Regions from separate parts of the Archangium violaceum genome, predicted to be linked through region 4. Evidence: riboswitches for the same ligand, from Rfam matches in the RefSeq annotation. Region 4 holds a riboswitch; each other region holds the start of a gene.
What was found. Region 4 has a riboswitch for cobalamin ahead of JRI60_RS14885 (energy-coupling factor ABC transporter permease). Riboswitches for the same ligand answer to the same signal wherever they lie in the genome.

Region 1 (7,082 bases), 2.0 Mb from region 4:
CCTTCATCACCAGTTGCGCCACCGCGGGCGGCGCGGACGGCATCACCTCGCCCAGGGGCCGGATGGCTGGCTGCACCACCGCGGACATCAGCTCGCCGGGAGGCAGCAGGTCGAAGGGGTTCCTCCCGGAGATCAGCTCGTACAGACACAGGCCCACCGCGTACAGGTCGCTGCGCCTGTCCACCGGCTGGTGCCGCGCCTGCTCCGGCGACATGTAGAGGAACTTGCCGAGGATGATGCTCGGGTTCGTCTTCGCCGCGCTCAGCCGGCTCTTGGCCAGGCCGAAGTCGATGACCTTCACCTCCCCCTCGTAGGAGATGAGGATGTTCTGCGGCGAGATGTCCCGGTGCACGAGGTTCAGCTCGCCCTCGTCATCGCCCTTCTTGCGGTGCGCGTACGCGAGCGCGTCCAGCACCCGGCCCATCACGAACAGCACGAAGGTGAGGGGCAGCGGCTTCTGCCTGTCGCGCGCCCTCGCCGCCACCTTGCGCAGGTCCTTGCCGTCCACGTACTCGAGGGCCATGTACGCTTCGCCCTCGTGCAGCCCCATGTCCAGCACCTGCGCGATGGAGCCGTGCGTCAGCTTCACCAGCGTGCGCGCCTCGCCCACGAAGCGCTCGACGAACTCGGGGTCCGCCGCCAGCTGCGGCAATATCTTCTTGATGACGCACAGCTTCTCGAAGCCCTGCACGCCCTCCAGCCGCGCCAGGAAGATCTCCCCCATGCCGCCCGTGGCCAGCTGGGACAGCAACGTGTAGCGGCCGAACGGGACCGGCCGGAACGGACGCAGTCGAGCGTTCGAAGACGTGGGGTTCATGCCGGACGCGGGGCGATCATGCTCGGGTGGGGGGTGGCCATGCTCGCATGGAGCCGGGTCCAAGTGCGAGTCTCAACCCGCCCTACACCCACCTACACACCCATCAACGCACACCGGGGTTGGTGAGCTGGGGGATTTCCTCGTCCACCACCTCGAAGGCGGCGACCTTGTCGCGAGGAGGGCGGATGAGGCGCTCGCCCAGGGGCATGACGTCGAAGCGGGCACCGATGACGGCCAGCGTCTTGCCGGTGATGAGCACCTGCCCGGGCATGGCGGTGCCGGCCAACCACGAGGCGACATGCACCCCCTCGCCGACGGCCGTGTACGAGGGACGGGAGTCGGGGCCCACCATGCCCACCATGGCGCGGCTGGTGCTGATGCCGATGCGCAGCTCGCACCGCTCGTCCATGGGGCGGCGGGCCATGTGGCGCTCCCAGTCGGCCCGCAGGGCGAGCGCGGCGCGCACGGCGCGCACGGCGTCATCGGGCCTGGCGTAGGGCGCGCCGAAGAGGGCACGCAGCGACTCACCGACGAAGGCCTCCACCGTGCCCTCGAAGCTGAAGACGAGGCCCCCCAGGCGCGAGTGGAAGTCGTTGAGCAGCACGGTGGCGCGCGCGGTGCCGACGCGGGGGCACAGCGCGCCGAAGCCGACGAGCTCCGCGTGGACGACGGTGAGGTTGCGCTCCTCCAGGCCGGGCAGCTTGCCGCCGGCGCGCTGGGCCTCGGACGCGCGTCGCTCGACCATCTCCGGGCCGTGGAAGCGCTCCAGGTGGTGGCGCAGGGTCTGGCCCGCCGAAGTGGAGGAGAACTTCTGCACGCCAGTGGCCACCAGGTGCGCCACGGCGGTGCAGGCATCGAGCATGACCTCCAGCTCGGTGTCGTTCCTGGCGGAGGTGTTGACGTAGAGGACGCCGGCGAAGGGCGCCTCCAGCCCGATGGGGATGCAGAGCACCCGGTCCACGCCGTAGAGGATGACGCTCTCGCGGCTGGCGAAGCGGCGGTCGTCGCGCACGTCGCCCACCAGGAGCGCGCGGCCCTGGCGCAGGGCCTCGTCGACGATGCCATCGGAGACGGGGACCTCGCCCTTGGCGAGCGCGCCGCGGTGGCGCACGGCGGCGGGCACCAGCACGCCGGTGGGGTGACGCAGCAGCACCACGGCGGTGGTGGCGCCGATGCGCTCGAGCACCCGGTCCATGGTGGTCTCGAGGAAGGCCGTCAGGTTGGAGGCGGTGGCGAGCGCCTCGGCGGTGTGGAAGAGGAGGACGAGCGTCTCGTAGGCGCCGCGCGGGCCGGTGGGCGGAGCCGGCGCGATGGGCGCCGCGGTGGCGGGCGTGCCGTCATCCAGGGGGCCGGAGAAGTTGTCGAGCGCCCGCAGCAGCTCCACGCTCTTGACGTTCTTGGCGAGGATGACGGAGGGCCCCACGTCATCGCCATGACCGAAGCGGCGCACGCCCCCGGCGCCCAGATCCACCATCTCCGTGGCGGCGTTCTCCACCTTGTCGGGCTGGCGGACGGAGAGGGTGTTCTCCCCCAGGGAGATGGTGTCGCCGGGTTGCAGATCGATGCTGCCCTGGAGGGGCGAGCCGTTGACGCGACTGCCGTTGCGGCTGCCGAGGTCCTCGATGGACAGGGAATCGCCTTCCACCACGAGGCGGGCGTGCCGGCGCGAGACGAGATCGCCCCCCAGAACGATGTCGTTCTCATCCGCGCGGCCGAGGTGCGTGATGCCCTCTGGCAACTCGTAGGCGGTGTCGAAGTACCCCGGACCGTTGATGATGATCTGCCACATCGCGGCGGGGAGATTACACGACCCGGCCCACCTCCGCGTCCCTTGACACGCGAGTCAAAACTGACATCACCGAGGCCGGTGGAGCCACACCGACTCCCCCACCCGCACCGCCTTGAAGGACTGGAGCGGGCGGGTGGCGGGACCGCGCAGCACCCGGCCGTCCTCGCCGAAGCGCGAGCCGTGGCACGGGCACTCCAGGAGGGACTCACCGGGAACGTAGGTGACATGGCAGTCACCGTGCGTGCAGATGTGCCAGACGGCGGCGAAGCAGCCCGACGCGGTGTGCAGCACCAGCGCGTCGAGCAGGGCGTCGGGGCGGCGCACCACCGCCGAGCCACCCCGCGCGCGCAGCTCGGGGTGGTCGGAGAGCTTCACCTCCACCCAGCCGTCCTCGGGGCGGCCGGGCGAGACACCGCAGACCTGCTCATCGGAGAGCACGGTGGCCTCGCGCCACTCGGGGCCGCAGCCGGCGCAGAGGGCGGCGAGAGCACAGGTGCCCTGGAGCAGCGAGCCGAGCACGGCCCGCCGCTCCACCCGCGACTCCGAGTCCGGAGGAGGGCGGGACATGCGCGTCACCTCCACTCGCAGATGGGCGAGCCGTTCACCACCGCGACCGCGTCCAGGTCGAACCCGCCCGCGGAGGAGCCATAGGAGTTGGACCCGCTGTCACGGATGCGGATGAAGCGGGCCCGGGCCACGCCGAGGGCAGACAGGTCGAAGCCATCACCGCCCGCCATGGCCGGGTCGGTGGGGCTGATGCCATTCTCCGGTGAAGAGCTCACCGGCTTCACGCCCGCGCAGCCGGGATAGCCACCGGCCCTGTTCGTGGGGTCGCAGGGGAAGTCGCGCCACGTCTGGCCGTCCTCGCTCACCGAGACCACGCCCGTCTCCGCGAAGTACCCGAAGGGGTTCTCGAAGACGAGCAGGTCCACACCGGGCCCATCCACCACGCCGATGTCGGTGAGCTCGAGGACGATCTCCCCGCTCCTACCGAGGGAGAGCACGTGCAGCGAGCCCATGCCGGAGCCCGTCCCGTGGGGAGGCCCGAGCACGATGTCCGGGTAGCCGTCCTGACCGAAACCAGCCTCCTCCCCGGGAGAGAAGGACACGACCTTGTCCGCGAACGGGTCGTTGTCGCTCTGGCACACCAGGACCTGGGGGGGCTCCTCCTCGGAGGGACCCCCGCAGCCCACGGCGAGCAGGGACATGACGAGCCAGGCGCTCCAGCGAGCCACGGTGCCGTGCGTCCTCATGGCTATTGCTTCTGCTGGAGGCGGACGAGCCGGCGGCCGTTCTTGTCCTTCACGCCGACGAGCAGGTCCGGGCCCATGGGCGCCATCGACACCACGTTGGTGCAGGTGTTGCTGGTGGTGAGCACGGGCGTGAGGTCGCCCGCGGTGACGGCTTCGGGGTTGATGCCGCCTGGCGTCAGCTCGATGCGCGAGACGTCGCGAGTGGCCGTGAAGGTACCGCGATGCAGCGCCACGCCACTGCCGAACCCCGCGACCGACTGGAGGTCGTTGCCCGAGTAGATTTCAGGCGCGTTGGTGGTGGAGAGGGCAAGGGTCGACCTGCTCGAGACCGCCGGCGTGTACAGCGCGGGGGACACCGCATGCACGTGGTTGATGTAGGGGGCCCAGGGGTCGCTGGAGGAGCTGTCGGGGACGCTGTAGCCGAACACGGCGACCTTGTCGCTCGTCACCGCCGAGTAGCCGCTGGCGGCGAGTACGTTCGTGGTCGGGAAGGTCGCCAGCTTCGAGCCCTGGAAGGGCTTGGACGCCACATTCAGGGCGTAGACGGCGAGACCGCCCTGGGACGCGCCGTCGATTCCCAGCCCATTGATGAAGAAGGCGCCGGACACGGCGGCGGCGGAGAAATTGCCGGGCGCGGAGATGTAGACGGAGTCCTTCGGGGTGGCGGTGTCATAGACGAGCACATTGCCGGGACTGCCCTCGGCGCCCCGGGTGTACCCGGTCAGCAGCCGGGTGCCATCATTGGTGAGGAACCCGCTCGGGTACGTGCTGTTGCCGCGATCCGCATCGGGAACGACGGCGTAGAGGGCCGCCGACCCCAGGGTGACGTTCGGCCAGGTGCCGAGCGCGTAGATGCTGTCATCGGCGACACTGGTGTTGTCGGTATTGCGCAGGCCATACAACGTGTACTCGCTACCGCTCTGGATGACCGTCACCGCGCCGATTCCCTCGGGAACCGTGGCGGACTCGGCGGCGGCGAAGCCGGTCTGGAGCTGCAGCGTGCCGAGCTTCGGATCATGCGGCAGATCCGCGCACGCGACGCCCGCGTCCGTCCCGGCATCCGAGCCCGTCCCGGCGTCCGTACCCGCATCCGAGCCCGTCCCGGCATCCGAACCCGTCCCGGCATCCGAGCCCGTCTCGTTGGGGATGTCCTGCGTCACGCAGCGGTTGTCCACGCAGGCGAACTGCTTGCCCTCGCCGACGTTGCCCTTCCGGGCGCAGTCGAACCGATCCACGCACTCCGGCTCGCAGCCGGTGACCAGCAGCCCCAGCGCCGCGGCGCTCAGAGCCACCGAGAAGCGACCGAACCACCGCGAACCCTTCATTGCCGTCTTCATGCGCGTCCTGCTCCTCGCCCCCGCGGGCGCAATGCCTGCGAGGGGAAGCGGGGGCGGGATGCGAGGGGGGACACGGCCCGAACGAGGACGCACCCGCCACGCACCCGCTGCCTCCCCTCGGAGGCCTCGGTGATGTCCGTGCCGGGTGGCACGGGTCCTCGGCAGGTTTTCGGACTCACGGGCGCCCTACTGACCGTCGCTTCCCAGCCCTCGACAGAGGACCAGTGCTTTCCTGACGGCGTTCGTTCCCGTTCACCGCTGCGGGGCAGTCCCGGACTCGCACCGGGTTCCCTCGAGCCTCCACCCCAGGGTGGAGGAACCGAAGACGGGGCGCGGGATATGGCGGACGGCTTCTGTTGTCAATGGGAGTACCGCGGGCGGGATTCGAACCCGCAACCTCTGCGTTCTGAGCGCAGCACCTCTACCAGGTTGGGCTACCGCGGCATGTATTCACTGCGAGTGCCGAAGGCGGGATTCGAACCCGCAACCACCAGACTCTCGATCTGGGGCCTCTACCAAGTTGGGCTACTCCGGCAACGGAGACTGCTGGACTGCGAAGAGCGGTCGGCGGGAGTCGAACCCGCGTTCACCTGAGTGGCGCTCAGGGGCCTCACCTCTCGGCCACGGCCGCATTGCGAGCGCTTCCGCAGGGAATCGAACCCTGTTCACACGGTAGACGGCCGTGCTGCGATCCAATCGCATCCGGAAGCTTCTGACTGCGAGTACCCCGTACGGGAGTCGAACCCGTCTTTCCGCATTGAGAGCGCGGTGTCCTTCGCCGATAGACGAACGGGGCGGGAGCTCGGGAGCCGGAAAAGGAAGAGGCCGGGTCCCGTTTGCTGGGAGCCCGGCCTCTGAGCACCGTGCCGCGTCGTGTGACGAGGCTCGGAGCTCAGGTTCCAGGCGGTAGGCCGCGAAGGGACTCGAGGCCAACCAGAAGGTCCAGAGCGGTATCCAGACCGGTGCGCGAGAGCGCGTCGATGCCAGTGTCAGCGTCGTTGAGGTGCTCGGGGTTCATCGGGCTCTGCTTCGTCACCGTGGTCATGGTCACCGCTCCTTTCATCGAGAAAAGACGCGGCGGAAATCCGTTCCTGACAGCGCCCGCGCTTCACCCCGCCGACAGCCGCCCGCTCCGGTACAGCAGCGCCAGGAACAGCGGCCCTCCGAGGAGCGCCGTCACCACGCCCACGGGGGGCTCGGAGCCGAACAGCGGGATGGCCAGCCGCGTCAGCAGGTCGGCGAGCAGGAGGAACGCCGCCCCGCCGAGCGCGGAGAGCGGCACGAGCAACCGCTGGTCCGGCCCGAAGGCGAGCCGGAGCAGGTGGGGCACGATGAGCCCCACGAAGCCGATGAGCCCCGAGAGCACCACGGCGTCCGCCACGCTGGCGCTCGCCGCGAGCAGCAACCACCGCCGCGTCCAGACCACGGACACGCCGAGCGAGGCCGCGTCCTCGTCACCCAGCGTGAGCAGGTTGAGCCGCCCCGAGAGCGCCAGCATCACGCCGATGGCCACGGCCTGGAGGAGCGCGGACAGAAGGAGCGTCCCCGTGCGCTCGTAACCGAGCGTCCCCGCGAGCCAGTAGAGGATCTCCCCGAGCCGGTTCGGATCGGAGAGCGTCTTCACGAGCGTGATGACGGCGGAGGCGAAGGCGTTGAAGACGATACCGGTGAGGAGCACGGCATAGGGCGCGCGGCCACCGTGGCCCCGGCTGGCCGCGAGCACGAAGAGCATGGCCGCCACGGCCCCCACGAAGGCGAACAGGGCCGGCGCGGAGAGGCGCTCGAACCCGGCTCCGAGGCCCATGGCCACCTCCCCCACGGTGGCGAACCCGAGGGCCAGGGCGAGGGTGGCTCCGAGCGCCGCGCCACCGGACACACCGAGGACG
Region 2 (7,082 bases), 2.0 Mb from region 4:
TGCCCGACGCGGATGTTCAGGTCGCGGAAGCGGGTGTAGTCCACGAAGGCGTCGAAGATGGGGGAGTTGCTGCCCGTCTCGAAGTCACCGCCGCCGAAGGCGAGCTGGATGTTGTAGCGCAGCTCCGGCACCAGCACGTTTCCGTGCACCACGAGGCGCAGCGTCTTGACGTTGATCTCGTTGGTGTCGCTGTTGCCGACGTGGAGGAACGTCTCCCGGAGCTGGATTCGCGCCCGGAGGCCCAGGGAGTAGCGGTCGTCGGGCGACCGCACCAGGATTCCACGCCCGGGCTCCGCGGTGATGATGGGCGGCGAGTTGGCTGGTGCCGCTGGGGCCGGCGCCGGCGCCGGAGCGGTGCCCTGCGTGGCGGCGGGCTCGTTCCCGGTTCGTGAAGGCTCGCTGCCCTGGGCCCGGGCGGCGGTGCCGAGCCCGAGCCAAAGCGTGAGGAGGATGTGGAAGACACCCAGGGAATGCTTCGAGATGTTTGAGGACATGGAGGAATTCGCGCGGCTGCCACTGTGACGACATTCATTCCCAACCGCTCCGGCGCGCTTCGCGCCTGGGCGGTGACTCATCGATGGAATGAGGATGGGCGACAACAGCGGCGGCGGACCTTCAGCATGGATTTGTCCAATATAACGGATGCCCCAGGGGAAACAAGCACTGGAACGTCCGCTATAGCGGAGGATGAGGGCTCGTCGATGGGGGGCGAGGGAGTTGGATAGAGTGGCCCGCCATGGAAGCCGCTCCTCCCCGAGTGTCGCACTCCTCCCGGCTGCTGCAGGAGTACCTGAACCAGGACGTCGTCCCGCGTGAGATGGCCATTGCCCGTTTCCTGCGCGGGATGATGGTGCTCGGTTGCGTGGCCTCGTTGCTGCTCATCGGAGTGATCGGCCCGGGCCTGTCGTTGACCCTCGCGGGGCTGACGGGCGGGCTGGGCATCTACTACTCCGTGATGCTGCGCGCGTTGCGGCAGGGCGGGTTCCACCCGGCGATGCAGTGGGTGGACAGTGCCGTCACCGTCTCCATTCCGGCGGTGGCGTGCGCCATCGACGCCTACTTCCACGATGCCGTGTACGCGCTCACCACGCCGCCGGCGTTGGCCTGGGGTGCGCTCATCGTGGTGTGCGCGCTCCGGGCGGGAAAGAAGCTGGCGTACGGGGCGGCGGCACTCGCGGCGGTGGAGTACATGGCGCTGTACCTCTTCGTGCTCCAGCCCCGGCTGCCGCCCGATGCCCTCAACACGCTGTCGTTCCCGATGGTGCTGCTGCGCTGCGTGTTCCTCTTCGCCTACGGGCCGCTGACGGCGACGCTGGCCGGCCTCATCGTGAGCAAGGCCGAGGACGCGCTGCGCGCCATCCGTGAGAAGGACGTGATGGGCAAGTACTTCCTCCACGAGCGGCTGGGCGCGGGCGGCATGGCCGAGGTGTTCCGCGCCACCTACAGCCCGGAGGGCGGCTTCGAGAAGCAGGTGGCCGTCAAGCGCATCCTGCCGGCCTACGCGGACAACGAGGAGTTCCTCGCCATGTTCCGGCGCGAGGCCGCGCTGGGCTCGCTGCTCATCCACCCCAACATCGTGCAGGTGCTCGACCTGGGGCGGCACCAGGGCACGGTCTTCCTGGCCATGGAGTACGTGGACGGCATGCCGCTGAACTCGTTGCTGCGGCGCCTTCCCGCCCGCCGGCTGCCTGCGTCGGCGGTGGCCTATATCGGCGCGGAGGTCGCCTCCGCGCTGGCGCACATGCACGGCCGGACGGGCCCCAAGGGCGAGCCGCTGGGGCTGGTGCATCGCGACCTCAACCCTCCCAACATCCTGCTGTCGCGGATTGGCGAGGTGAAGGTGTCGGACTTCGGCATCGCGCGCGCGGCGAACCAGATGGCCCTCACCCAGGCGCAGACGGTGCGCGGCAAGGCGGGCTACATGGCGCCGGAGCAGGCCTACGGCAAGCCCCTGGATGGCCGGGCGGACCTCTTCGCGCTGGGCCTCACCCTGCACGAGGCCCTCACCGGGCAGCGCGCCCTGCAGGGCGACAGCGAGGCGGAGCTGATGATCGCCGCCACCCAGCAGGAGCTGCTTCCGCCTTCCTCCTTCGTGGCCGGCATCTCGCCCGCGCTGGATGCCATCATCATGGGCCTGCTCCAGCATGATCGGGAGCAGCGCACGCCCTCGGGCGAGGTGCTGCAACAGCAGCTCATGGCGCTCACCGGCTCCGAGGCGCCCTACCCCCAGGGGAGGCAGCAGCTCATCAATGCCTTGCGCCTGGTCATCACCCAGGTCTCGGTGCCCGTCCAGCCCCTCCAGCTCACGCCCGACATGGCCCTCACGGAGAGCGTCGAGGCGGCGACGCGGGCCCGCGCCGCGGGCGGGTGAGGGCCCTACCCGGGGCGAGGGAGGCAGGGTGCCCGTGACCCGGGACACCCTCCCAACCCACGCGCTCAGCGCTTCGCCGTCGCATCTCCGGTGGCGCGCACCTCGTCCTCCTCCACGGGCACCTTCTCCACCTTCAGCGAGGAAGGACCCTCCAGCGTCAGGTACGGCTTGAGCTTCAGGAATTGCTTCTTGCCGAAGCCCTTCACCCGGACCAGCTCCTCGATGCGCTTGAAGGCCCGCTTCTGCCGCCAGGCGATGATGCGCTGAGCGGCCTTCGGCCCCACGCCCGGCAGCAGGTCCAACTGCGCCACCGTCGCCTCGTTCAGGTTCACCACGCCCGTGTACTGGATGCGCAGCTTCGTCCCCGACGCCTCGGAGACCCCGGGCATCCACAGCACCAGCCCCAGCACCACCGCCACCATCCTCGCCACCCCGCGTCCGCTCACGAGTGGCCTCCCACCGGCAGCGAGTCCAGCCCGCCCTCCATCCCGTAGCGCCCGCCGCCGCCCGCCTGCGCCGTGTCCCGCTTCTCCGCCGCCTCGCGCACGTGCAGCTTCCCGTCCAGCGGCAGCACATCCAGCAGCACGTTGAGCGAGCCGTCCTTGTTCACGAAGGCGCTCCCCGCCCGCACCCAGATGCTCCCGCCCTTGCCCTCGCGGATGGAGAACACCGCCAACCGCTTCCCCGCCGTCAGCATCGACCACACTCCTTCACCTCCGCGCCTCCATTGACGCGGTCGCCACCCCAAGAGCAGCCGCCGTGCCAGGGGCATCTCCCTCGGAGCTCGCGCTCCCGGGCCGTACACCCGTGCTCCAATCGTCCAGCGCATGGGACGGACACACCCGGTGGGGACTGGCCGCGATCTCCCTTCGTGCACACCCTGCGGCTCGCTTCCCCCCATGTGCTGGAGGGTATTCCCGTGGATCTGAAGTTCTCCGCGCTCGCCTCTCAGTTTCTCGATGACCCTCAGGCCGTGAGGCGTGCGGTGTGCTGGCCGGTGCTGGTGTGGGAGGCTCCTCCCATGGGGGTGCGTCCCCTCTTCACCCGGAGCACCCTGTCGGTCCCGAGCCTGTCGGCGCGGCGGCCCACCGTCGCCGAGCCGCTCGTGCTCGAGGTGCGCAAGCGTTCACGGGGCATCACTTCTCCCCATTCGCCCCACGACCTGGGCATCCACCTGGGGCGTACGCCCGACAACGACATCATCGTGGAGGACCCCACGGTCTCGCGCGCCCACGCCACCTTCCACGAGGAGAAGCACACGGGGGTCTGGTGCGTCACCGACAGTGGGAGCCACAACGGCACCTGGCACGATGGCACCCTGCTCATCCCCGGCCGGGCCACGCCCCTGTTCGAGCGCGCCTCGCTGCGCTTCGGGGACGTGATGGCCACCTTCCTCCACTTCGCCGCCTTCAATCAGTTCATCCTCGACTGGTTGGCCCGCCACGCCCGAGCCTCCCGGGCCACCACCCTCACCGAGGGTGGCTTGACGCGCGGGGGTTGAGCCCCTAGGAAGGGCCTGCCCTTGGGTGCCCATGTCGGGCCTTCAAGAGGGAAGCCGGTGAGAGTCCGGCGCGGTCCCGCCACTGTGATCGGGCGGCCCTGACGTCAGGGCAGGGGTCCTCGGCAGTCGCCACTCCGGCTCGTGGGCCGGCGGAAGGCGGAGGAGCCCTTCTGGCAGGCGCGGCGTGCGCCTCGGCCGGAGTCCCGGGAGTCAGGAGACCTGCCCGGGGGTGTGGGCGCGATGCGTCCGCGATGGCCTTCTCTCTTCGACGGAGAGAGTGGAAGGCGGATGCATGCGGCGGTCGTACCTCGCCGGGCGGTGGCTCTGCCTGGCGCTCAGCACGAGTGGAGTCGCGCTCGCCCAGGAGGCCGAGGAGCCCCTGCTCGTTCCCGCCGTGGAGGTGGAGGAGGCGCCCGTCGCCCCCGGTTCTCCCGAGGAGGCCTCGCGCAGGGACCCGAGCGGCGCCCTCACCGTCATCCGCGTGGACGAGTTCGGCGGCGCGGCCCGGGACACCGCGGCGATGCTGTCCACCGCCCCCGGCGTCACGGTGCAGGACGTGGGCGGGTACGGGCAGAGCAAGAGCCTCGTGGTGCGGGGCGCGTCCTCCAATGGGACGCTCGTGCTGCTCGACGGCATTCCCCTCAATGGCGCGGGTGGCATCGCGGACCTGTCGCGCGTGCCCGCCGCCCTGGCCGAGCGCTTCGAGGTGCTGCGGGGGGGTGCTGGAGCGCGCTACGGCTCGGGAGGGCTGGGCGGCGCCATCAACGTCATCACCCGCCGTCCCGGGGCGACTCCGCGCGTGGCGGGAGAGCTCTCCTACGGGAGCTGGGACACGGCCACGGGGTGGCTGTCCGCCACGGGGCCGCTCGCGGGCGGCGAGGCCTTGCTGCTCGTCCATGGAGGCACCTCCAGCGGGCGTTTTCCGTATTCCTTCGACCCGAGCCCCACGCTGCCCGGAGACGCGCTCATCGAGCGCCAGCGCACCAACAACGACGCACGGGGCGCCGGAGGCCTGCTGCGGTTGCGCAGGGAGCTCGGCCGGGGTTTCTTGGCGGACCTGCTGGGCGAGCTGTCCTTCGACGAGCGGGGCCTCGCCGGCACCGCGCAGAACCCGAGCGAGGACGCGCGGCAGTCCGGAGGGCGTGGCTCGGCCAACCTGCGGCTCGCGGGCACGCTGCCGGGCGGTGTGCGGACGAACGCGCGCGCGTACTTCCGGCGGGACCGGCTGGCGCTGTCCGGTGGTCCGTGGGGACAGCGGGACGCACAGGTGCAGTTGCTCGGTGGGATGGAGGTCGAGGGGCAGGTGCTGCTGGGCGGATGGCATTCGCTGTCCGCGCTGGTGGGCGTGGGCGGGGAGTCCGTGTCCGCCGCGGAGACCAACGCCGCCTCCGGTGGCGAGCCGACGTGGCTGCGCGCCAGCGTGATGGCGATGGATGAGATGCTGCTGTGGGATGGGCTGCTCACCGTCGCGCCATCGCTGCGCGTGGAGCGGGCGGGCCCGTACACGCTGCTGTCCCCGAAGGTGGGCGTCACCGTGGCGTTGCCCGCGGGCCTCGAGGTGCGCGCCAACGCGGGCCGCTCGCACCGCGCGCCCTCCTTCCTGGAGCTGTACGTGCGCCAGGGCACGCTGCTGCCCAACCCGGACCTGCGCCCCGAGAGCGCGCTGTACGCGGACGCGGCCGTGGTGCACCGCTCGGAGGTGTCCTTCGCCTCGGTGGGGGGCTTCGCCAGCCTCTATGAGGACCTCATCTCCTACGAGGCCTACCCTCCCGGCGCGGCGAAGCCGTACAACTTCGCCAACGCCCGCGTGGTGGGGCTCGAGGCCGAGGGCGAGTGGAGGCCCCATCCGCTCCTCTCCGGAGCCTTCAGCTATACGCTCACCGTCTCGAGCGACCTGCAGCGGGATGGGCGTTTCTACCTGCGCGAGCTGCCCTACCGGCCTCGACACAAGCTGGCCGCGCGAGTCCTGGGCGGCCCCCGGTGGCTCACGGGTCGGGTGGAGGTGGTGGCGCAGTCGGCCCATTTCCTCACCCGGGATGGCGCGATGTCCCTGCCCGGACGCACCTTCGTCCACGCGGGCCTGTCCAGTACCTTCGGCTCGCGCACGGAGCTCACGGTCTCCGGCGAGGTGCGGAATCTCTTCGACGTGCACGCCGAGGACTTCGTCGGGTATCCGCTCCCCGGCCGTGCTGTGTTCCTGTCGGTGGCGGGAGCCTTCGAGCCGGGTGTCCCCTCCGAGTCCTCTTCGGCTTCCAGGACGGAGGCTCCTCCATGACGTGGAAATACCCTCACCCCAGCCCTCTCCCAGAGGGAGAGGGGGCATACACGGTGTTGTGCCGGGTGACGTTGGTGATGGTGTTGTTGCTGCTGGCGGGGTGTCCCGACGAGGGCCCTCTGTGTGTCGAGGCGCAGACCCGCTGTGGTGAGGCCTGTGTCGACCTCTCCAGCTCCTCGTCTCACTGTGGGGCTTGTGGGGTTGTCTGCTCCGCCACGGAGGCCTGTGTCGAGGGCTCCTGCCGTTGTCGCTCGGGCGCCACGGTGTGCGGTGGCCAGTGTGTCGTCACCGCGTCGGACCCCTCCCATTGTGGTGGTTGCGCGGGCGAGGGCGGCACGGCGTGCGCTCCGGACCAGGTGTGCGAGCAGGGGCAGTGCAAGGCCGCCTGCACCCTGGAGTCCTCCGTCCGCTGCGATCGCTCGTGTGTGGACCCCGGCACGGATGCGTTCCACTGTGGCACCTGTGGCAACGTGTGCCCGGACGTCCAGAGCTGCCGCGGTGGGACGTGCACCTATGACCTCGTCGCCGCGTGCTTCAACACCGGACAGGTGGTGGGCCTCCAGGCGGGGCCGGACGTGAAGGGACCCGCGGTGGCGGTGGGCACCAGTCCCCAGTCCGTCGCGCGCATGCAGGACGTGCTGCTGGTGCTGGATGCCTCCATGCGGCTCCTCCAGGCCCGGCTCTCCGACTACGGCGAGCTGCCCGCCCGGAACACCACGGGGCTGGTGCCCAACCAGCTCCTCGTTCGCGACCCCTACGTCTTCGTCCTCAACTCCACCAGCAACACCCTGCAGGTGCTCCGGCGCGACGAGGAGCCCTCCAACGGCCCCGGCCCCCGCTTCGCCGATGGCATCACGCTCACCAACGTGGGCAGCGTGAACTTCGGCGCGAACACCAACCCGTACGGATTCACGCAGTCGGGCTCGGACGTGTAC
Region 3 (7,082 bases), 6.5 Mb from region 4:
TCGCCCCGTAGCGCTTCGGCAGCTCCAGCATCGCGAGCCGCTGGTCGGCCACGTACTCGAGGTACTGCCGCATCTCGCGCACGGAGAGTCCCGCGACGCCGAGCCCCAGCAGGTCCTCGGCGAACCGCAGCTCGCACGTCACCGCCTCGTCGAGCATGGTGGCCACTTGCCGCTCCAGCTCCGCGTCGAAGAGGTCCGGCTCCTCGCGGCGCACCGTCTTCACCACCTCGAAGGCGAAGGCCATGTGCGCGCTCTCGTCGCGGAAGACCCAGTTGGTCCCCGCCGCCAGCCCGTGCAGCAGCCCCCGCGAGCGCAGGAAGTACACGTACGCGAACGCCGCGAAGAAGAAGAGCCCCTCGATGCAGGCCGCGAAGCAGATGAGATTCAGCAGGAAGCGCCGCCGGTGCTCCCGCGTCTCCAAGCGCTCCAGCTCGTCAATGGAGTCCATCCACTTGAAGCAGAACGCGGCCTTCTCCCGGATGCTCGGGATGTTGTCGATGGCCGCGAAGGCCTTCGCGCGCTCGGCCGGGTCCGGCACGTACGTGTCGAGCAGCGTGAGGTAGAACTGCACGTGCAGCGCCTCCTCGTAGAGCTGCCGCGACAGGTACATGCGCGCCTCGGGCGAGTTCACGTGCTTGTAGAGGTTCAGCACGAGGTTGTTCGCCACGATGGAGTCGCCCGTCGCGAAGAATGCCACCAAGCGCTGGATGAGGTGCCGGTCCGCCGCCGTCATCTTCGAGCGCAGGTCGCCCACGTCCGTCGAGAAGTCCACCTCCTCCACCGTCCAGGTGTTCTTGATGGCGTTGCGGTACATCTCGAAGAAGGCCGGGTACTGCATCGGCCGCAGCGTCAGGTTCAGGCCCGGATCCAACAGGCGCGCACCCGTCTTCGGCGTCGCGTTGGAGCGCACCAGGGGCGTCACGGCGCTCATTGGCAGGCCTCGCAGCTCTCGGGGTTCTCCAGCGAGCAGGCGATGGCCTGCTCCTCCGTGGGCCTGGGGGCCGCCTGAGCGGGCGCGCTACCACCGGCCTCGGGGTGCGCCGTGCCATTCCGGGACACGTCGACGGTGGCCTTCGCGATGCGCGTCGCCGGACGCGAGCGCAGGTAGTAGGTCGTCTTCAGCCCCTTCTTCCAGGCGTACATGTACATGGAGCTCAGCTGCCCGATGTTCGGCGACTCGATGAACAGGTTGAGCGACTGGCTCTGGTCGATGAAGGCGCCCCGGTCCGCCGCCATGTCGATGAGCGAGCGCATCGGCAGCTCCCACGCGGTGCGGTAGATGGCGCGCACGTTGGCGGGAATCTCCCCGAGCGACTGGATGGAGCCCTCCGCCAGCTTGATGCGCGAGCGCATGTCCTCGTTCCACAGCCCCAGGGACTTCAGCTCCTCCACCAGGTAGCGGTTGACCTGGAGGAAGTCGCCCGAGAGCGTCTCCCGCTTGAAGAGGTTGGAGATCTGCGGCTCGATGCACTCGTAGCAGCCCGCGATGGACGCGATGGTCGCCGTCGGCGCGATGGCGATGAGCAGCGAGTTGCGCAGCCCCACGGACTTGATACGGGCGCGCAGCGCCTCCCACCGCGTGGGGTCCTCGGGCATCACTCCCCACGCGTCGAACTGGAGCTCGCCGCGCGCCGCGCGCGTCTCCTGGAAGCTCGGATGGGCACCGCGCTCGGCCGCGAGCTCCGCCGAGGCGGACAGGGCGTGGAAGTAGATGTCCTCGGAGATCCTCCGCGAGAGCGTGCGCGCCTCGGGGCTGTCGAAGGGCAGGCGCATCTGGAAGAACACGTCCTGCAGGCCCATCAGGCCGAGCCCCACCGGGCGCCAGCGCTGGTTCGAGCCCTTCGCCGAGTCGATGGGGTAGTAGTTGAGGTCGATCACCCGATCCAACTGGCGCACCGCGGAGCGCACCGTCCTCGCGAGCTTGTCCCAGTCGAAGGCCACGCCACCGGCGTCGTTCGCCAGCGTGTGCCGCGCGAGGTTGATGGAGCCGAGGTTGCAGACGGCGGTCTCGTCCCGTGAGGTCACCTCGAGAATCTCCGTGCAGAGGTTCGAGAGGTGGACGACGCGGCCCGGCAGCGCCGTCTGGTTGCAGGCCCGGTTCGACTTGTCCTTGAACGTCATCCAGCCGTTCCCGGTCTGCGCGAGCGTCCGCATCATGCGCCCGTAGAGCTCGCGGGCCTTCACCGTCTTGTGCGCGAGTCCCTGCGCCTCGGCCTTCTCATAGGCGCGCTCGAACGCCTCGCCGTACAGGTCCGTGAGGTGCGGCACCGCCTTCGGGTCGAAGAGGGACCAGTTCCCATCAGCCTCGACGCGCTTCATGAAGAGGTCGGGGATCCAGTTGGCGAGGTTCAGGTTGTGCGTGCGCCGGGCCTCGTCGCCGGTGTTGTCGCGCAGCTCGAGGAACTCCTCCAGGTCCGCGTGCCAGGTCTCCAGGTACACGCAGCAGGCGCCCTTGCGCTTCCCGCCCTGGTTCACCGCGGCCACCGACGCATCCAGCGTCTTCAGCCACGGCACGATGCCGTTGCTGTGCCCGTTGGTGCTCTCGATGAGCGAGCCGCGCGAGCGGATCCGGTGGTACGCCAGCCCGATGCCCCCCGAGAACTTCGAGAGCATCGCCACGTCCATGTAGCGCTGGTAGATGCTCGCCAGCTCGTCCTCGGGCGAGTCCAGCAGGAAGCAGGACGAGAGCTGCTCGTGGCGCGTGCCGGAGTTGAAGAGGGTGGGGGAGCTCGGCACGTACTCCAGCATCGAGAAGAGCCGGTAGAGCTCGAGCACGTCGGCGATGGTGTCCCCGAGCGCCACCGCGATGCGCATGAAGAAGTGCTGGGGCGTCTCGAGCACCTCGCGCGTCTGGGGGTGCTTGAGCAGGTAGCGGTCGTAGACCGTGCGCAGCCCGAAGTACTCGAAGAGGCGGTTGCGCGAGGGGTCGATCGCGTCGTTCAGCTTGCGGCTGTTCGCCGAGACGAGCCCGGCCACGCGCTCGTTCACCAGCCCGAGCCGGTGGCCCGCGGCGATGGACTGCGAGAAGGAGTGGATCTCCTGCCCGGAGACCTCCTTGTCGATGTACGTCGCGAGCAGCCGCGCCGCGAGCTTCGCGTACTCGGGCTCCTCCAGCGTCAGCGAGGCGGCGGTCTGGATGGAGAGCTGATCCAACTCCTTCGTCGAGGCGCCGTCGTAGAGGCCAGCGATCGTCTTCGTCGCCATGCGGATGGCGTCCACCTGGCGCAGCCCGTCGCAACACCGGCTGATCGCTCGGACGATCTTGTTCAGGTCCGCGACCTCGAGCGTTCCATTGCGCTTGCGCACCCGCATGGTGGTGGGGGGCGTGGGGGTCGTCTCGGAGGTGAGATGGGCGGGCAGGGGCGGCGCGCCCTGCTCGCGTCCCGGGATGTGGCTTCCGTTCAGCATGCTGCTCCTCGCGCACTGTCTGGGCCGCGAGCTGCGTTCGCGACCACGTGAACCCGAAGACACGAGGAGAAGAGACAGGCCGGGACCGCCACGGAATGAACCCGCGGCGCTCGGACCTCCCGCCTCCCCACGAGGCTTCCAGGTCGAGCTGCCGCTGGATTTCTCCCAGAGGCAGGTGCTGGCAGGTCTTCGGGCTCGCGAGCACTCGGCTGACGCCGGTTCCTAATACCGTCCGCTTCCCAGCCTCCCGGCCAGTGCGTGTGGGCGGATTCGTTCTCGCTTACCGCTGCGGGGGCAGCTCCGGATTCACACCGGATTCCCTTTCAAGCCCAGGCACTTGCCCGGGCACCAGCGACGCGCGCCAACCTATGGGCGGGTTCGGACGCTGTCAAAAGGATCTGCTCCGTCCGACTACGGGCGGCCCTTCTCCCGCTCCCAGAGTGCGAGAGAGAGGGCCTGTTGCATCGCGCTCTGTACCTCGCGCGCGCTGAAGGGTTGTCCGGTGTCCAACGCCCAGGTGAAGAGTGCTCCAGCGAACTCTCCCGCCGTGCGGTAGCGCTGATTCACGTCCGGTGCCAGCGCCTTGCGGATCACCGCCGCGAGCCTCCGGTCCAACGTGTCCGGCAGGTTCAGCTTCGCCGCCTGGATGGCCGCCATCACCACGTCCGGGTCGTCGCTGCCGCGCTCGAAGGGGTGGGCACCCAGCACCAGCTCGTGCAGGACGATGCCCAGCGAGAAGAGATCCGACGCCTGCGTCACCGTGTCCCCGCGCGTCTGCTCCGGCGACAGGTAGTGCAGCTTGCCCGCCGTCACCCCGTCCTCCGGCCCCAGGTCCAGCCCGCGCGCCTTGGCCACGCCGAAGTCACCGAGCTTCACCTCGCACTGCCCGGAGAAGAAGATGTTGGAGGGGTTCACGTCCCCGTGGACGAGCTCCAGCGGCCGGCCACTGCGCGTGCGCGCCTGGTGGAAGTACGCCAGCGCCCTCAGCGCCTCGATGCACACGTGGACGCCCATCGCCACCGGGATGTCGCGCCCCTGCTGGTGGTGCACCCGGAGCAGCCCTTCCAGGTCTCCACCGACCAGGAACTCCATGGCGATGAAGTAGCGCCCGAAGGCCTCGCCAATCTCCAGCCGGCTCACCAGGTTCGGGTGCTCCAGCAGGCCCATCAGGTCCGCCTCGTCGGCGAAGGCCTCCGCGCTGACGTCCTTGCGCATCAGCTTCAGCGCCACCTTGAAGGGGCTGCCCTTCTCGTCCCGCGCCTCCGCGAGGAACACCTCCGCCATGCCTCCCGAGCCCAGCCGCGAGCGGAGCACGTAGCGCCCGAAGCGACGCGAGGGGATTTCCACGGTCTTGGTGGAAGGTGGTGGGGGAGGGGGGATGGCCGGCAAGGTATCGTCACTCTAACGCTTCCCTGGAGGGTGGGGGGAGCTGTCCTCCAGGAGGCGGGACGGGGCCCGCTCGCGTCCGCTGCCGGAAGCTCCCGGGAGCGGCCTGGCGGGAAGCTTTGAAGGCGGGCGGAGCCGGCCGTTACAGTCCCGACCGTGTCCAGCACCACCCATACCCGCCCCCCCGGCTCCGGACCCCGCGAGGACCAGCCAGGATCGGAGGTGCCATCCCTGGCCCCCTGGGAGGCGCCGGACAGCGCTCCCGCACCTCTACCCCCGCGAGAGGCGATGCGGGCGGTGCCGCCCCTCGTCGAGCAGGCCCGGGCGGCCTCTGGCACCGAGCGCGCGGCCCTGGCGGGGCACCTCAACCGGGAATTGGAGGCGCTGGGGTCGGAGGGGGGCTCGCGCGAGGTGGCGGACCTGCTCCTTCATCTCCTGGAGAGCGGCCAGCTGGAGGGGTTGGAGGAGGCGGAGGGCCGGACGTGCCGGGGCGTGGCGGTCGAGACCCTGGTGGGGCTCGGCTACCCCTACGCGCTGGAGGTACGCCCCGAGGACCTGGAGTACCTGCGGAACCAGTCCCGGCCCACCCGGAAGGGGCTCCTGACGAAGGGGGCGCTGGCGGCGGGGGTGCTGGGGACGGGGTTCGTCGGCGAGTGGGTGTTCCTTCCCCCGGAGCTGACGGAGGGGAAGAGCGCCCTGGGGCTGCCCCTCTTCTTCCTCATGGGGCTGGCGCTGATGGGGCTGGTGACGGCACTGTGGGGTGATGAACGCTCGGACACCCGGCGGGCGGGCCTGCTGGGGCTGCTCGTCCTGTCGGTCGTTCAGCTATACCTGGGCAGTCTCGGTGGTTACTACGGGACCCTCAGCGGGGTGGGCGGACTGTTGGCCTGGCTGCTCCTCTTGCTGCCTCGGCGCTGAACGCCGTGGGTCATGTCAGAGGGATGGACTAGGGTCTTCACATCGCGTACTAAACGCGAGTTCAGGTGGGCCGGGGTGGCTCGCCGCATACGCAAGGAGCAAGACGAAATGGCCGTGAATCCAGAGAAGGAGAAGGCGATCGAACTGGCGATGTCCGCTGTGGAGCGCCAGTTCGGTAAGGGGTCGATCATGCGGCTCGGCAACGAGGAGCCGCTGGTTCGGGATGTTCAGGCCATTTCGACGGGAAGCATCTCGCTCGACATCGCGCTGGGCGTCGGCGGCGTGCCCCGGGGTCGTATCGTGGAGATCTACGGGCCGGAGTCCTCCGGTAAGACGACCCTCTGCCTCCACATCGTGGCCGAGGCGCAGAAGCGCGGCGGCGTGGCCGGCTACATCGACGCCGAGCACGCGCTGGACATCGGCTACGCGCGCAAGCTGGGCGTGCGCACCGATGACCTGCTGCTGAGCCAGCCGGACACGGGCGAGCAGGCCCTCGAAATCGCCGAGATGCTGGTGCGCTCGGGCGCCATCGACGTGCTGGTGGTGGACTCGGTGGCGGCCCTGGTGCCGAAGGCCGAGCTCGAGGGCGAGATGGGCGATGCGCACATGGGCGTGCAGGCCCGCCTGATGAGCCAGGCGCTGCGCAAGCTCACCGGTACCATCAGCAAGAGCCAGACGTGCGTCATCTTCATCAACCAGATCCGCATGAAGATCGGCGTGATGTTCGGCAACCCCGAGACGACGACGGGCGGTAACGCGCTGAAGTTCTACGCGTCGCAGCGCCTGGACATCCGCCGCGTGGGCGCCATCAAGAATGGCGAGAACGTGGTGGGCAGCCGTACCCGCGTGAAGGTGGTGAAGAACAAGGTGGCGCCTCCGTTCAAGGAGGTCGAGTTCGACATCATGTACGGCTCGGGCATCTCGAAGGAGGGAGACCTCATCGACCTGGCGTCGAACGACGGGATCATCGAGAAGAGCGGCAGCTGGTTCTCCTTCAAGGGAGAGCGCATCGGCCAGGGCCGTGAGAACGCGAAGGACTACCTGCGCGACCACGCGGAGGTGTCCAAGGACGTGGAGCGGCAGGTGCTGGAGAAGTACGGCATCGGCAAGCCGGCGGTCGCGGCGGTCGCGGCTCCCGCCGAGGGCGAGGTGCCCGCCGAGGGTCACACCGAGAAGCGCCAGCGCGTGAAGGCCGTGAAGTAGTCCGAGCCTTCAGTGCCTGAAGTACCCAGGGGCCGTCTCCCGCGAGGGGGACGGCCCCTTACTATTGTGTCCTCCCGGCACGCCTGCTCCCCGAGCAGGCATGGTGCAGGAGCGGTGGGACTCGCTTAGGATGCCGACCGCCGCGTCCTGGCTGGCACGAGGGAGTC
Region 4 (7,082 bases):
GTGCCACGCTTGTCACGGGCGGGAGGCGCTTCGCTCATGCCGCCGCCTTCCGGGCCGGGTTGTTGAAGAAGGACTCCAGCCGGATGGCACCCGCATCCAGTCCGGCCTCCACCAGGGACTGCCGCAGCGGGTGCAACACCGCCCCATCCCCGGCGAGGTAGACGCGCTCGGGCGCATGGGCCCGCGCGGCCTCCAGGGCCAGGGCCACGGCTGGCGCGGTGCGCTCCGGATGTCCCGGCGGCGGACAGTCGTGGTGCTGGAAGCGGCACCCCAGCGCCTCCACCTCCTCGCGGACCCGGTCGGCGGACAGGAACACCGTGGGCGACTCGGAGAACCACAGCAGCCGCGTGCGCGTCCGCTGCGGGGCGAAGGCGCGGCCGTGCACCAGTCCCAGCGCGGCGGTGATGCCACTGTCGGTGGCCACCACCAACGTGCTCCGGGGCGTGGCGTCGTCCGGGAGGAAGCTGCCCCAGGGCCCGCTGAACGGCAGCTCCGCGCCCACCGGTGCCTCGTGCAGCATGGCCGAGCCGGGCCCCTGGGCCAGCCGGTAGACACAGATGCTGAAGGTGCGCTGGTCCTCGTCGCTCGACACCACCGAGTAGGCGCGCTTGTGCGCCTTGCCATCGGCGCGCGGCACGCCGGTGTTGAAGATGAGGTACTGGCCGCCGGTGAAGCCGAGCTCCTCCTCGCCCTGCACCTGCAACTGGAGGAGCCGCCCGCGCTCGCCGACGGGCACGGTGGAGAGGATGCGCGCGGTGCGGGAGACGGCCATGGCGCTAGTCCCTCGGGTAGATTTCGTGGGTGAAGTCGTGCACCTCCTCGAGGTCGCGCCACAGCTTCTGGAGCGACTCGTTCTGGCGCCGCAGCTCCAGCTCCACCGACTTGGTCAGCACGAGGAGCGAGCGCAGGTAGGGCATCTTCGGGTCATCCGCGCGGGTGGCGGAGACGCGCTCCTGCAGCTCCACCAGCGAGGCCTCGAAGAAGCGCTGCACGCCCGCCAGGTCGCGCGCCTGCATCAGCGAGCGCACCGGCCCCGGCTTCTCCGCCGCGCTCCCCAGCTCGGCCAGCTCGTGCTGCCGCTCAGCCGCATCGTCCACTCCCAGAACGTTCATCAGCGCCAGCCGCAGCGCCGCCAGCTCATGACAGGCCATAGGTCCTCCTCACTGCATGATGTTGTCGACAAGGCGGGACACGAGGCGGTCGCCCACCAGGTGCTCTTCCACGAGCTCCCGGGCGTCCGCCTCCGTCACCCCGCGGTACCAGATGCCATCCGGATAGACGGCCACGGTGGGTCCCTCGCCGCAGCGCCCCATGCAGGCGGTCCGGGTGATGCGCACCGTGCGCCCCGTGCCCGTCTCCTTGAGCTTGCGGCGCAGGGCCTCGATCAGCGCCACGCTGCCGCGATCGGCGCAGTCGGCGTTGCCGCAGACCAGCACGTGCTTCTCCAGCGCGCGGTGGGCGTGCGGGTGGGGCGCGGCCTGGGTGTGTGTCTCGCGGTGGCGGATGCTCCAGAGCAGCGCCTTGAGGCCTCCCACGTTCTTCTGCAGGCCCGCGAGCGGAACGCGGTACTGGCACCCGTCGCACGGCAGCGGCACGCCGCCCGCGAGTGCCTCCTCGATGCGCCGGTCCACGTGCTGGACGAGCGGTGCCATGCCGCCGTCGGCCAGGTGCGGTGCCACCTCGGCGCGCAGCCACGGGTAGCGCTCGGCGAAGAGCGCCACCTGGGCGTGGATCTTCTGCAGCAGCACCCCCGTGAACAGCAGGTAGGGCATCACCAGGATGCGCTCCGGCCGTGCCCGGGCCACCCACTCCAGCGCCTCCTCCAGCGAGGGCTTCGCGATGCCGACGAAGGCCGGCTGTACCTGGGCGAAGCCCCGTCCCTCCGCGTAGAGGCGGGTCAGCTTGTAGAAATCGCCATTCGCGTCCGGGTCCGACGAGCCGCGCCCCAGCATCACCACCACCGTGCGCGCGGCCTCCTGGGGCGAGAGGGGGCCGGTGCGGGCCCCGGTGCGCTCGAAGGCCAGCTGGGCGAGATCCGGATGCACGCCGAAGGCCTTCACCGCGAGGAAACGCACGCCCGGGTGCTTCTCTCGCGCCGTGGCGAGTGCCAGCGGAATGTCGTTCTTCACGTGCTTCGCGGTGAAGAGGAAGAGCGGAACGACGAGCACCTCCTTCACCTCGGAGGCGAGGGCGTCCAGTGCCTCGGGGAGCGCTGGCGCGGTGAGCTCCACGAAGCCCAGGCCCACGCGCCGCTCCGGGTGGGCCTCGCGGTAGGCGTCCACGAAGCGGTGCACCTCGGCGATGGCCTGCGGATCGCGGCTACCGTGTCCGATGAAGAGGATGCCGTGCTCGTTACGAAGGGAGCTCACGGGTGCACTTCCTGGTGGGAGGGGACGAGGAGGGGGAGCAGACGGCTGGCGGCCTCGGCGACCGTGAGGGGCGGGGCTGCTCCCAGTCCGGGAAGGAAGGGGGCGAGATGGGCCCAGAGCTCGGCGACGGCCGGTGCGCGCAGACGTGCCCGCGCCAGCAGCGCCGCGTCCCGGAAGACGTCGGCGGGGGACCCGAAGGCGAGCAGCCGCCCCTCGCCGAGGATGGCCACCCGGTCGGCGAAGAAGGGCACCTCGTCGGTGGCATGGGTGGACACGAGCAGGGCCACTTCGCGCTCGCGGGCCAGGCGCCGCAGCAGGCCCGCCGTCTCGCGCTCACCCACCGGATCCAACCCGGCGGTGGGCTCGTCGAGGAGCAGCACCGCCGGATGCATCGCCAGCACGCCCGCGAGGCAGGCCCGCTTCTTCTCCCCGAAGCTGAGCGCCTCGATGGAGCGGCCCGCCAGGTGTGTCAGTCCAGTGGCCGCGAGCGCCTCGTCCACCCGCGCCCGCACCTCGCCCGGGGCGAGGCCCTGGTGCAGCGGACCGGTGGCCACGTCCTCCCCGACCGTCGCGCCGAACAGCTGGTCATCCGGATTCTGGAAGGCGAGCGCCAGCCCCGCTTCGGCCCGCGCCACCGCCCCGCGCGGTGCCGCCTGGCCGAGCAACCGCACCCCTCCGGAGAGCGCCGGCACCAGTCCCGCGATGCTTCGCAGCAGCGTCGTCTTGCCACACCCATTGGCGCCGAGCAGCGCCACCACCTCTCCCGGCCGCACCTCGAACGAGAGGGCGGAGAGGATGGCGGGGCCGCCGGGGTTTCCCACCGAGAGCGCCTCGAGCGTGAGCGCCGCCTTCATGGATGCTCTCCAGGAGGGGGGACGATGGCGCCCCGGCAGCCACGGGCGGCCATGGCCTCGGCGGTGGCATGGGCCTGGTCGAAGGCGCGCACCAGGGTGAGTCCGCCGAGCGCCCCGAGTGAGTGCAGACTCCGGCGCACGTCCCGGTAGCCGAGGCGGAGCACCTGGGCCTCTCGCGCGCTCTGGGCCGAACGCTCGAGGACGGTGGCGTAGCGCACGGCGAGCGCGAGCACATCGGCGAGCGGGGCCGGCACCCGCCACGCGCGCAGTGCGCCCACCAGGGCCCAGGGCGGGGTGAGCGCGGTGAGGAGCCCGAACACGGTGGCACCCGCGGCCACCCGTGTTCCCAGGACCAGGGCGGGTGCCCAGGCCCCGGTTGCCTCGGGTCGCAGCAGCCAGTGCAGGACCCAGACCGCCAGACCACTGAAGACGGCCACCCCGAGGCGGCGCACCAACACCCTGACCGGCTCGCCCACCGCGAGGGACGCGATGAGGGCCAACGCAGCGACCCCCGAGGCGGTGTGAGGCGCGGGCCCGGCGAGCGTCACCAGCAGGGCGAGCAGAGCGCTCGCCAGCTTGAGGCGCGCATCGAGCCCGACCACCCACTCGCGCAAGGGGGAGGTGCGGCTCACGTCTGTCCTCCCGTCTCGACGAACAGCGCGCGGTAGAGATAGCCGAGGAAGAAGCCCCCCACGAGTCCGGCGCAGAGGAAGGCGAAGAGGAGCACATCCCCTTCCAGTGGGATGAGGGGCGGCTGGGGAGTGCGTCCCGCGGCCTCGGCGAACGGGAGCACGACGTGCTCGTCGACGCCCGGCCAGCTCTCGGTGGAGGCGAGAAGTGGCGTCATGGCGTGGCGGGGGCGGGGAGGGCGTGGAAGTGCAGGAGCGCGGGCCGGCGGCGGGAGATGAAGACGATGGCGCCGGCGGTGAGGGCCCCCTCGAGGATGCCCAGGGGAAGCTGGGTGGGGAGGAAGGCCAGCAGCAGTGTTCCCAGCGTGCTGCCCAGTGGCTGGGACCCGTGCAGCGCCGAGGCCAGCTCGAAGGACGTCATGGCGTAGGTGGCCCAGTCGGACAGCATGCCGGCGGCGAAGGCCGCCACGCCGAGGGGGGCTCGCACCGCGCGCAGCCCGTGGAAGACGCCGTAGCCGACGAAGCCGCCCACCACGCCCATGGACCAGATGTCGGCGCCCAGGGTGGTGAGCCCGCCATGGGCGAGGAAGAGCGCCTGCAGCAGCAGCGCGACGAACGTCACCAGCACCGTCATCACCGGGCCGATGAGCACGGCCGCGAGCCCCGTGCCGCACGGGTGCGAGCAGGTGCCAGTGATGGGGACGGGCACCGGCATGCAGGAGATGACGAAGACGGCGGCGGCGAGCATCGCCACGAAGGGCGAGTAGAGCGGGCTCTGGGCCACGCGCTGCCGCAGCCGCATGACACCGAGCGCGAGCAGGGGCAGGACGGAGACGGTCCACCCCGCGGCCCAGCCGAACGGAAGGAGACCTTCCGCCAGGTGCATGGCGTGCGCCGGATGGGGGAGCAGCAGGAGGAGCGCCGCGAGCGGCCACGTCTCCTGACGGAGGGAGACGGACGCTGTCTGTACGAGGGCCTGGACGCGATGCCGCAGGGCGGCACCACACCCACGCCCGGAGATACCCGGCATGGAAACCTCGCTCTCAGTCCACGGAGAGGTGGGGTTGCAAGGCCTGGGTAGGTCTCCTGGCTCGTGGATTCAGAACGCCTGACGGCGTTCAGCGCCGCCTCCACCTTCCCCGACGCGAAGGCGTCGAGTGGTTACGTCGGAGGCAGCTCCCCACTTACAGTGGCGGGACCGCGCCGGATTCACACCGGCTTCCCTGTTATGCCCGTGCTGGCGGGCACCCATGGCTGGAATTCAGTTGTCGCGCGCCAAGTACCGGAGGTGATGGGACGCTGTCAACGGAATGCGCACATTCCTCACGGTGCGTTCGGGCCAACGTCCGCCAAAGACAGCGGCGCGTTGGCGATGGCGGCGGTGGAGTACTCATCCGCGCCGACATCGTTGGTGGAGCGGATCTGCCCATCCACGTCTTCCGCGACATAGGCGTACGTGCCCACGGCCGTGTTGATGGCGGGGCTCGTGGAGGACAGCTTCTGCAGGCCGTTGCTCGTGGTCAGTGACGGATTCACGTTGCGGAGCTCACTGCTCGTCCGCGACCTGTTGTTCAGGGTGGCGCCGTACCCGATGTTGCCCTGGAAGAGCGTGTTGCTCGTCTTGGTCTCGTTGTAGAGCGTGCCCGTCGTGTTCCGGATGAGATTGTTGGCGACCTTCGAGTCCACCGGCGCGTACGTGTATTTCTTCCCGATGACGAGCCCCGTGGTGCTGTTGACGACCGTGTTGTTCACGACCTCGGCCCGGTAGACCTTCCAGTGCTTGCTCAGATCCGTGCTGGTGTAGCTGCTGGAGTTCGGCCCACCGTCGAAGTCGCCCCCGTCGATGAGGAGCGCATCGTCGGTCAGCTTCTCCAGGTAGTTGTTGTAGACCTTGTGGTCGGTTCCGTAGATGCGGATGCCTCCCACGCCGGTCTTGGTACCGTCACCCAGGATGAAGTTGCCGTAGATGCTGTTGTAGTTGCCGTGGCGCGCGGTGAGCTGTCCCTGCGAGTTGAGGACCGTGTTGTAACGGATCGTGTTGTGGCCGCTCTTGATCGAGATGAACTCCGGGTCCCCGTCGCAGCGCTCGAACAGGTTGTACTGCACGGTGGCGTAGGCATCGAGCATCGACACGGCGGACAGGCCCATGCGGAGGGTCTCCAGCCCGTTGGCGAGGCGCGGTCCGATGTCGTGGAAATAGTTGTACTCAATCACATCATACTGGGTCATCTGGGTGGAATAGTTGCCATCCATGGCGATGACCGGACCCGGGTCGCTCTTTCCTCCGAAGTCGTTGTGGTCGATCCGGTTGTGATGGCTTCCGCTCCCCTTGAGCATCAACCACTTCACCTCGGTACCGTTCTCGGTCAGGTCGAAGGTGTTCCGGGTGACCCGGACGTTGTTGGAGCCGTCGAGCACGATGGCGCTCGCGCCGGTGTTGGTGAACTTCAGGCCCTCGATGACGACGTAGGAGGAGCCGGACACGCTGATGGAGGCGTCGCCGGAGATGATGGCCTGGCCCCGGTTCGCGGCCTTGAGTGTGATGGGATTGGAGGCGGTCCCATTCTTGTTCTGGATGCTGAAGGCACCGCTCTTCGTGTAGGTGCCGTTCGCCAGGACGATGGTCGTGCCCGCGGTCGCGTTGGCGAGGGCCGTGATGAGCTGGGCGGCGGTGGCAACGTTCACGACGTTGCCCGGCGCCTCCGCGGCGCTGCCGTGGATCTCCACTTCGAGGTAGCTGTTCCAGGCATTGGAGGTATTGCCATACCCCACGAGCCTCACGTAGCGCGCGGACGCCACATCCGTGAAGTCGAAGGTCTGAAGGCTACCCGTCAGGCTGCTCGTCACGTTCGAGCGCACCGTGGAGAACGTGGTGCCATCCGTGGAGGTCTGGATGTCGAAGGTGAACGTCCGGGATGCGCCGTTCAGGAAGGCGATCTTCACATAGGCCACCTTCTTGTTGGCGCCCAGGTCGAACCGGATCCACTGCCCATCACCCTCCGCCGACCAGCGGGTGGTCAAATCCCCGTCGACGGTATAGGCCGGGAGGTTGCCGTCATCCGAGCTCGCGGTGACGGAGGTTCCCGGGATGGAGAACTTCTCATCCGCCGCGAATCCCAGGGAAGGAGCCAGTGTCAGGAGCAGGCTCGAGCCAATCACAAGCTTCCGATGTGCCATTCGCATTCCTCTCACCCTCTTCGGGGTTCCGTGCTTGCTGGTGATGAACCACT

Region 1: linked by a shared signal. The riboswitch ahead of JRI60_RS06695 (hypothetical protein) and the one ahead of JRI60_RS14885 (energy-coupling factor ABC transporter permease) in region 4 are both predicted to bind cobalamin.
Region 2: linked by a shared signal. The riboswitch ahead of JRI60_RS06650 (TonB-dependent receptor plug domain-containing protein) and the one ahead of JRI60_RS14885 (energy-coupling factor ABC transporter permease) in region 4 are both predicted to bind cobalamin.
Region 3: linked by a shared signal. The riboswitch ahead of JRI60_RS40955 (ribonucleoside-diphosphate reductase subunit alpha) and the one ahead of JRI60_RS14885 (energy-coupling factor ABC transporter permease) in region 4 are both predicted to bind cobalamin.

The regions. Positions count from the first base shown of each region.
Region 1 covers NZ_CP069396.1:1,548,182-1,555,263, reverse strand. Annotated here, with positions in the region: gene JRI60_RS54385 (serine/threonine protein kinase) at 1-724, opposite strand, end outside; gene JRI60_RS06710 (FHA domain-containing protein) at 921-2,606, opposite strand; gene JRI60_RS06705 (ubiquinol-cytochrome c reductase iron-sulfur subunit) at 2,673-3,173, opposite strand; gene JRI60_RS06700 (cell surface protein) at 3,179-3,859, opposite strand; gene JRI60_RS06695 (hypothetical protein) at 3,862-5,196, opposite strand; cobalamin riboswitch at 5,340-5,535, opposite strand; tRNA gene JRI60_RS06690 (tRNA-Leu) at 5,566-5,640, opposite strand; tRNA gene JRI60_RS06685 (tRNA-Leu) at 5,657-5,731, opposite strand; tRNA gene JRI60_RS06680 (tRNA-Gly) at 5,756-5,827, opposite strand; tRNA gene JRI60_RS06675 (tRNA-Glu) at 5,920-5,992, opposite strand; gene JRI60_RS06670 (hypothetical protein) at 6,089-6,241, opposite strand; gene JRI60_RS06665 (FecCD family ABC transporter permease) at 6,305-7,082, opposite strand, start outside.
Region 2 covers NZ_CP069396.1:1,539,127-1,546,208, forward strand. Annotated here, with positions in the region: gene JRI60_RS06625 (porin) at 1-494, opposite strand, end outside; gene JRI60_RS06630 (serine/threonine-protein kinase) at 737-2,371, shown strand; gene JRI60_RS06635 (ComEA family DNA-binding protein) at 2,437-2,817, opposite strand; gene JRI60_RS06640 (hypothetical protein) at 2,814-3,068, opposite strand; gene JRI60_RS06645 (FHA domain-containing protein) at 3,291-3,872, shown strand; cobalamin riboswitch at 3,879-4,113, shown strand; gene JRI60_RS06650 (TonB-dependent receptor plug domain-containing protein) at 4,165-6,147, shown strand; gene JRI60_RS06655 (MXAN_6577-like cysteine-rich protein) at 6,144-7,082, shown strand, end outside.
Region 3 covers NZ_CP069396.1:10,295,000-10,302,081, reverse strand. Annotated here, with positions in the region: gene JRI60_RS40960 (ribonucleotide-diphosphate reductase subunit beta) at 1-931, opposite strand, end outside; gene JRI60_RS40955 (ribonucleoside-diphosphate reductase subunit alpha) at 928-3,408, opposite strand; cobalamin riboswitch at 3,572-3,777, opposite strand; gene JRI60_RS40950 (serine/threonine-protein kinase) at 3,820-4,755, opposite strand; gene JRI60_RS40945 (hypothetical protein) at 4,951-5,712, shown strand; gene recA (recombinase RecA) at 5,821-6,915, shown strand.
Region 4 covers NZ_CP069396.1:3,571,444-3,578,525, forward strand. Annotated here, with positions in the region: gene JRI60_RS14850 (cobalt-precorrin-5B (C(1))-methyltransferase) at 1-38, opposite strand, end outside; gene JRI60_RS14855 (FAD-dependent oxidoreductase) at 35-772, opposite strand; gene JRI60_RS14860 (DUF3209 family protein) at 777-1,151, opposite strand; gene JRI60_RS14865 (CbiX/SirB N-terminal domain-containing protein) at 1,161-2,369, opposite strand; gene JRI60_RS14870 (energy-coupling factor ABC transporter ATP-binding protein) at 2,366-3,223, opposite strand; gene JRI60_RS14875 (CbiQ family ECF transporter T component) at 3,220-3,855, opposite strand; gene JRI60_RS14880 (hypothetical protein) at 3,852-4,070, opposite strand; gene JRI60_RS14885 (energy-coupling factor ABC transporter permease) at 4,067-4,882, opposite strand; cobalamin riboswitch at 4,912-5,119, opposite strand; gene JRI60_RS14890 (chondroitinase-B domain-containing protein) at 5,176-7,029, opposite strand.